Regions from separate parts of the Chromobacterium sp. INPA-IVC genome, predicted to be linked through region 1. Evidence: riboswitches for the same ligand, from Rfam matches in the RefSeq annotation. Region 1 holds a riboswitch; the other holds the start of a gene.

Region 1 (3,901 bases):
TCACCAGCCATGACGGCAAGGCCCGGGTGGACATGCGCAACATCCGCTCGCCCATCATGGTGTTCGCGTCCTGGGGCGACAACATCACGCCGCCGCAACAGGCGCTGAACTGGATCGCCGATCTGTACGACAACGCGGAGGACATCCGCAACAACGAACAGACCATCGTCTACTGCCTGCACAACAAAGTGGGCCACCTCGGCATCTTCGTGTCCGCCGGCGTCGCCAACAAGGAGCACAGCGAATTCGCCAGCGCGCTGGACCTGATCGACGTGCTGGCCCCCGGGCTGTACGAGGCCGTCATCGAGGACATCGCGCCGGACGCGCCGGGCCAGGAGTACATCGAGGGCCGCTACATCATCCGTTTCGAAGCCCGCGACGTCTCCGACATCCTGGCCCTGGACGACGGCCGCGACGACGAGCGCGCTTTCGAAGTGGTGAAGCGGGTATCCGAGATCAACCAGGGCCTGTACGACCGCTACGTCTCGCCCGCGCTGCGCGCCGCCAGCAACGAGGCCGGCGCCCGCCTGCTGCGCGAGCTGCACCCGGCCCGGCTGGAGCGGACGCTGGTATCGCCGAAAAACCCGTGGCTGTGGTGGCTGCCGGACCTGGCCGACAAGGTGCGCGAGCAGCGCCGGCCGGTCGCGGCCGACAATCCGCTGTGGATGTGGCAGGAACAGCTATCTGGCTTCATTGTCCAGTCGCTCGACCATTACCGCGATCTGCGCGACGCCGCGCAGGAGCAGCTGTTCCGCGCGATCTACGAATCGCCGCAGCTGGCGACGCTGGTCGGCGTCGCGCCGGCCGGCGAGCCGCGCAGCCAGGCGCTGACCTGGGAAAGCCGCGAACTGGCCCGACTGAAGCGCGAAGCGCTGGACCCCAGCTTCGAGCAAGGCACGCTGGCAGACGGCTTCGTGCGGCTGCTGCTCTACGTCAGCATCGGCATCGGCGTGGTGGACGAGCGGCCCTTCAACGCCATCCGCCGGGTGATGCGCGACGTGCGCCACGAGTACCCGCTGACGCTGATGCAGTTGAAGGACATCGTCCGCCACCAGGTGGCGCTGGTGCGGCTGGACGCGCCGCGCGCGCTGCGCGGCCTGCCCCTGCTGCTGCCGGATGCCCGCCGCCGCCATCAAGCCTGGCTGTTGGCCCGCGATCTGCTGGCGCTGAACGGTCCCATCCCTGCCGAGCACCAGGCGCGGCTGGACCAAGTGGCCAAGACGCTGGAGCTCGACGCCGCCGCCGCGATCCGCGCCGCCTCTCCCGCAGCTCGGGCTGAAGCGGAGCCTGCGGTCCGCTCGCAGATCCCGGTCGAGGCCGCCCCCGCCGTTTCGCTCCCCGTGGCCAAGCCCGTCTCCGGCAAAACCGTTTCCGCGAAGGCTGCGACAAGCAAGCCCGCGCCGGCCGCCAAACCATCGGCGAAAACCGCCAGGCCGGCAGCAAGCAAACCGGCCACAACGAAGCCCTCGCCGGCAGCCAAAACGCCTGGAAAAACCGCCAAGCCCGCAGCGCCTAAGCCAACGTCGGACGAGATCAAGCCGATAGCCAAGCCTGCCGCGCGGACAAGCGCTGCGAGAAAGCCTACTGGCAAAGCCAACGGCCAGGCGCCAGGCGCGTCTCCAGCCGCTTCAGCGCCCGGCAAACGAGGCAAGGCGTAAGCCATGCGCGGGAACCGGGGCGACTCGGTTCCCGCATTGACTATTGCAATAGCGAAAGCTAATATTCCACTTCTGCGGGAGAGAGGGGCCATGCCCCCGCCGAAGACGCAAGCTCCCATAATCGCTCAGGCAAACGTACCGCAGCGCAGTATCGATTCAAGCCGATTGGAGAGAGGCCGCCCCGCGCGGCCCACCGAAGGGGCAAGCGGCCAAAGGCCGCGCAACTCTCAGGTAAAAGGACAAGGGGAGAGGCTGTTACCCAACCCGGAAACCGTCCAGGAGTTTGCCTTGTCCGCTCATCCATGCCTCGGCGCGAGCCTTTCGCGTCTCATTTCTGTTTTCCGTCATCCGCGCGCCATCGCTCCGGCTGGCATTCCATCGTTCCACCCCCATAAGATTTCATCATGCTGACCCTGATCTACCTGATCGCCATCACCGCGGAAGCGATGACCGGCGCGCTGGCGGCCGGCCGCCGCCACATGGACATTTTCGGCGTAGCCGTCATCGCCTTCCTCACCGCGCTGGGCGGCGGCACGGTGCGCGACATCGTGCTGGGCCGCTATCCGATAGGCTGGACCCAGCATCCGGAATACGTGCTGCTGGTGGTGGCCGGCGGCCTGGCCGCGGTCCTGGTCGCCCGCTACATGCGTCATCTGAACCGCCTGTTCCTGATCCTGGACGCGCTGGGCCTGGTGGCGTTCACCATCATCGGCTGCGACGTGGCGCTGGGCATGGGCTACCACCCGGTCATCATCGTGATGGCCGGCATGATCACCGGCATCGCCGGCGGCATTCTGCGCGACGTGCTATGCAACCGCGTGCCCATCGTATTCCGCCGCGAGCTGTACGCCAGCGTGTCGCTGCTGGTGGCCATCCTGTACCTGGGCCTCAACCATTTGGCCATGCCCCACGACTGGAACGTGATCGCCAGCTTCGCCTTCGGCCTGGCGCTGCGCCTGGTCGCGCTGTGGCGCGAATGGCAGTTGCCGGTATTCGCCTACCGGCACGACCACCACTGAGCCCCAAGACAAACACCCCGCCCTGGCGGGGTGTTTCGCATTCTGGGCACCCGCGCCGCGACGCCGCAGGCTCCGGCCCCCTGCTTGCCCTGCCCAAGCCCCGCGCCCGCGCAAGTGGCAATGGATATTTGACACACACCAACCACCCAATGTAAATAAGAAGCCCCTGATATCCCGCCGCTGACCAGCCGACATCACCATGCATATTTCCGGCTCCGCCTTTCGCCGCCTTATCCTGCGCCTGCTGCTGGCCATCCCCGCGCTCTTGATCTGCTACCTGCTCGCCGCGCTGGCGCTGGGACTGCTGCCCAGCAACCGCGGCTGGGCGCCGCCCGCGAACGGCATCCCCATCTACCTGGACAGCAACGGCGTGCACACCAGCGTGATCATGCCGGTCAAGACCGATGCGCAGGACTGGACCGCCGCCTTTCCTCCGGAACACATCCGCCGCCCAGACCTGTACGCGCGCTCGCCCTACATCTCCATCGGCTGGGGCAGCAAGGTATTCTTCCTGACCATACAAAACTGGGAAGACCTGAGCGCCGGCAAGGCATTGGCCGCGCTGGCGTTCGACCAAAGCGTGCTGCACGTGGAATACCTGCCCCAGCCCAAGGAGGGCAAGGACACCCGGCGCATCCTGATCAGCCCGGAACAATACCGCCGGCTGGCGGACTTCATCCGCCAAAGCGCGCCGCTCGACGCCCACAACCGGGCCTTGCAGGAAACCGGACGCCACTACGGCGACAACGACGCCTTCTACGCCGCCCATGGCCGCTACAACCCCATCGTCACCTGCAACCAATGGACGCGCGACGCGCTGGCCGAAGCCGGCGTGCGCACCGCGCTGTGGTCCCCTTTCGTCCAGCCACTGTTCTGGCAGCTGGAGAAATGAATGGTGGACAGGTCGCAATTCTCCAATCTGAAAATCGAGACGCTCAGGCAGACCATTACCCGCTCCAGCGAAGCGCGGCAATTGACTGCTCTGAACGAAGACATGATGCCTGAAACCGATGCCCTGCCAATGCCTGCATCGAAACCAGCGCATCAATATTCATACCCGCCTAGTCTATGGCGCCACCGATCCAGTGAACGCGCAAGAATTGCGCTCACTGGAACAATGGCTGCCAGAACACTCGACTCATTCACCAAACTACAAGCCCTAAAATGCACGCCCCTCTCGACTCTACTTTGAACGATGGCGAAATCGACGTGGAACTGCCCCTC
Region 2 (3,901 bases), on a different contig from region 1:
CAGCTGCGCGCGGCGCTTGAGCTGCTGGGGCATGTCCCGCCGGCAGACTGCGAGAGCCTGGACGAGCTGTGGCGCTGGGCGGTGGCGAATTGGTCATTGAGCCGCGTGCCGGCCGGTCCCTTGCAACTCCCTCATTCCTGACGATTTTCCATTTAAATGACGCAAGCATTTGTCTGCTAACGGTTTTTTGATGAAAAAAATCGTCAATGCGACATGTTTTTACGTCAAAACTGTGTTTTAATGCGCCCTTTTTTTGGCGCGGCGGCAGGCCGCACCCGGCTGCGGCGCAGCCGAGCGTTCCGGCTTCAGCTATCTTGAAGCCATGGCCAATAGGCCTGCCGATGCGGTTTTGACCTTTGCGCATGTCTGACGCCGGGTGCGACCACCCCGGCGCGCGATGCTTTCGTTCCCACGGAGAGTCAGGTTTGAACGAAAACAGTTCCACTAAAAAGAAGGGCTCGCTCGGAGTCTGGATGTGCACCGCCCTAGTGGTGGGCAATATGATAGGCTCCGGCGTTTTCCTGCTGCCGGCTTCGCTGGCGCCCTTCGGCGGCGTGTCGATGCTGGGCTGGCTGCTGACTTCCTGCGGCGCCATCTGCCTGGCGCTGGTGTTCGCCCGCCTGTCGGCCATCCTGCCGCGCGAGGGCGGGCCGTACGCCTACATCCACGCGGGCTTCGGCGATTTCGCCGGTTTCTGGATCGCTTGGGGCTACTGGATCGCGCTGTGGGCCGGCAACGCCGCGCTGGCGGTGGCGGCCACCAGCTATATGCAGGTGTTTTTCCCGGTGTTGGGGCACAACGAGCCGCTGGCCGGCGCGGTCGCCATCGGCCTGATCTGGATCGTCACCTGGATCAACAGCCGCGGCGCGCGCAGCTCCGGCGTGGTGGCGGTGGTGACCACGCTGCTGAAGCTGCTGCCGCTGGCGGCGGTCACCTTCATCGGCTTCTTCCATTTCCAGCCGGAAAATCTGACATTCAACCCGCACAACAAGCCGCTGCTGTCCTCGTTGTCCGCGACGATGGCGCTGACGTTGTGGGCCTTCCTCGGCCTGGAGTCGGCGTCGGTGCCGGCCGGCGACGTGGTGGAGCCGGAGAAGACCATCCCGCGCGCCACCGTGATCGGCACCTTGCTGGCCACCGTGCTCTACATCCTGTCCACGGTGTCGCTGATGGGCCTGATGCCGGCGGATACGTTGGCGGCTTCGCAGGCGCCGTTCGCTGACGCGGCCAAACTGATGTGGGGCGACTGGGGCTACTGGCTGGTGGGCTTCGGCGCGGTGGTGTCCTGCTTCGGCGCGCTCAACGGCTGGAGCCTGATGCAGGCGCACGTGCCGGCGGCCGCGGCCAAGGATGGTCTGTTCCCCAGCCGTTTCGACCAGCGCAACGCGGCCGGCGTGCCCATCTTCGGCCTGGTGCTGTCCAGCGCGCTGGTCACCATTCTGATGGCGATGAAGTATGCCGGCGGTGACAGCGGGGTGAAGATCTTCGAATTCATCATCCTGCTGGCCACCGCCACTACGCTGCTGCCGTACGCGTTCTGCTCGATGGCGCTGATCGCCATCATGCTGATGCGCGGCAAGGAGTTCGCGCCCAAGGATTACGTCGCTCCCGGCTTCTTCGCCGGCATCGGCTTCGTTTACTCGCTGTGGGCGTTGTACGGCTCCGGCGCCGATATTGTCATGTGGGGCATGTTGCTGTTGCTGATGGGCCTGCCCATCTATGTCTGGCAGTTGAAGGAACGGTTCGTTGGGGATTGAACGACGTTCCGGTCAGCGAAAAAGCGCAGCGCGAAAGCCTGCGCTTTTTTCGTTTTCGAACCATTTCAATGCATGAGGATGAGCGGTTTTTTTCCTTGAAAAACATTTATTCAGACTGTTTGATATAGAAATAATATTGGCTTGCCAAGGCCCGGATATTGACACCATAATCGCCGGGTCATACAGGAGAGAGCGGCTTTTCGGCCGCCGCCGAAGGCGCAAGCGCACCCGCAATCGCTCAGGCAAAAGGACTGTATTATCGGCCGGCGGCAGCCGGTTCGCGCAATCTGGAGAGCGGCGCCCGCGCGGCGTCCACCGAAGGGGCTAACGGCTTATCCGGCCGGAAAATCTCAGGTGCAGGGACAGAGGGGTGTGGTTGATAGAGGATATCCACACTTTGCTCGAAGGAACCGCGCCATGACGGCCCCGAAACGTACTCCGCTGTATGAAGCCCACCTCGCCGCCGGCGCCAAGATGGTCGATTTCGCCGGTTGGGAAATGCCCATCCATTATGGTTCCCAGCTGAAAGAGCATGAGATCGTCCGTACCGACGCGGGCATGTTCGACGTTTCCCACATGACGGTGGTCGACATCACCGGCTCCGACGCCAAAGCCTGGCTGCAAAAACTGATCGCCAACGACGTGTCCAAGCTCGGCTTCGAGGGCAAGGCGCTGTATTCCGGCATGCTGACTCCGGAAGGCACTGTCGTCGACGACTTGATCGTCTATCTCACTTCCTATGGCTACCGCATGGTGGTCAACGCCGGCACCACCGAAAAAGACCTGGCCTGGATGGAAAGCCAGAAGGCCGGCCTCGACGTGGCGCTCAAGGTACGCCGCGATCTGGCGATGCTGGCGGTGCAGGGCCCGCAAGCCATAGACAAAGTCTGCGCCGTGAAGCCGGAACTGGCCGACGCCATCCGCGCGTTGAAAGTGTTTCAAGGCCTGCCGCAGGATGAATGGTTCTACGCCCGCACCGGCTACACCGGCGAAGACGGCCTGGAAATCATGGTTCCGGCCGACCAGGCCATCGCCTTCTTCAACCAACTGCAAGCCGCCGGCGTGTCGCCGATCGGCCTGGGCGCGCGCGACACGCTGCGCCTGGAAGCCGGCATGAATCTGTACGGCCACGACATGGACGAGACCGTGTCGCCGCTGGAAGCCGGCATGGGCTGGACCATCGCCTGGGAGCCGGCCGAGCGCAAGTTCAATGGCCGCGAGGCGCTGGAAGCGCAAAAGGCCGCCGGCGTGAAGATGAAGCAGGTGGGCCTGGTGCTGGAAGGCCGCGGCGTGCTGCGCGAGGGCCTGAAGGTGGTGGTGGAGGGCGTCGGCGAAGGCGTGATCACCAGCGGCACCTTCTCGCCGACGTTGAAGCACTCGATCGCCATCGCTCGCGTGCCGGCCGCCACCGGCGCCGCCGCCCAGGTGGATCTGCGCGGCACGCTGACCGATGTGCGCGTGGTGAAGATGCCTTTCGTGCGCAACGGTAAGAAAGTTTTCGAATAATCGGGCAGCGCCTCTAGGCGACTGCCGTCACCATTGATCTGATCTTAAGCTGGAGAACTTCAAGATGAGCAACATTCCCGCCGAACTGAAATACGTCGACAGCCACGAGTGGCTGCGCCTGGAAGCCGACGGTTCCGTCACCGTGGGCATCACCGCGCACGCGCAGGAATTGCTGGGCGACATCGTCTTCGTCGAGCTGCCGAAAGTCGGCGCGAAGCTGGCCAAGGATGAGCAGGCCGGCGTGGTGGAGTCGGTGAAGGCCGCTTCCGACGTCTACTGTCCGATCGCCGGCGAAGTGCTGGCCGTCAACGAGGAGCTGGAAGGCGAGCCGGAGCTGGCCAACACCGATCCGTACGGCGACGGCTGGTTCTTCAAGATCAAGCCGGCCAACGCCGCGGATCTGGACGGCCTGATGGACGCCGCCGCCTACGCCAAGGAAATCGGCGCCTGATAGCCTGACCGCCCCGCCGTCGCAAGACGCCGGGGCGTTGTTTTTCCCGGCGCGGCCTCGCGCAGGCCGCCGCAAAGAAGGAAGTCCCAAGCATGTCGCTCTCCGAACTCTTCAATCACCACGAATTCATCGCCCGCCACATTGGCCCGTCCGACGCCGAGCGCGCCGAGATGCTGGCCGCTGTCGG

Evidence for each region. Region 1 has a riboswitch for glycine ahead of ACX17K_RS00135 (trimeric intracellular cation channel family protein). Riboswitches for the same ligand answer to the same signal wherever they lie in the genome.
Region 2: another riboswitch for glycine. It lies ahead of gcvT (glycine cleavage system aminomethyltransferase GcvT); the one in region 1 lies ahead of ACX17K_RS00135 (trimeric intracellular cation channel family protein).

The regions. Positions count from the first base shown of each region.
Region 1 covers NZ_JBTNLS010000001.1:25,714-29,614, reverse strand. The annotation lists gene ACX17K_RS00140 (DUF3141 domain-containing protein) at 1-1,658, shown strand, start outside; glycine riboswitch at 1,724-1,809, shown strand; glycine riboswitch at 1,814-1,911, shown strand; gene ACX17K_RS00135 (trimeric intracellular cation channel family protein) at 2,063-2,677, shown strand; gene ACX17K_RS00130 (TIGR02117 family protein) at 2,877-3,569, shown strand; gene ACX17K_RS00125 (hypothetical protein) at 3,842-3,901, shown strand, end outside.
Region 2 covers NZ_JBTNLS010000006.1:314,387-318,287, reverse strand. The annotation lists gene gluQRS (tRNA glutamyl-Q(34) synthetase GluQRS) at 1-141, shown strand, start outside; gene ACX17K_RS13260 (amino acid permease) at 474-1,757, shown strand; glycine riboswitch at 1,931-2,021, shown strand; glycine riboswitch at 2,035-2,133, shown strand; gene gcvT (glycine cleavage system aminomethyltransferase GcvT) at 2,175-3,263, shown strand; gene gcvH (glycine cleavage system protein GcvH) at 3,328-3,714, shown strand; gene gcvP (aminomethyl-transferring glycine dehydrogenase) at 3,807-3,901, shown strand, end outside.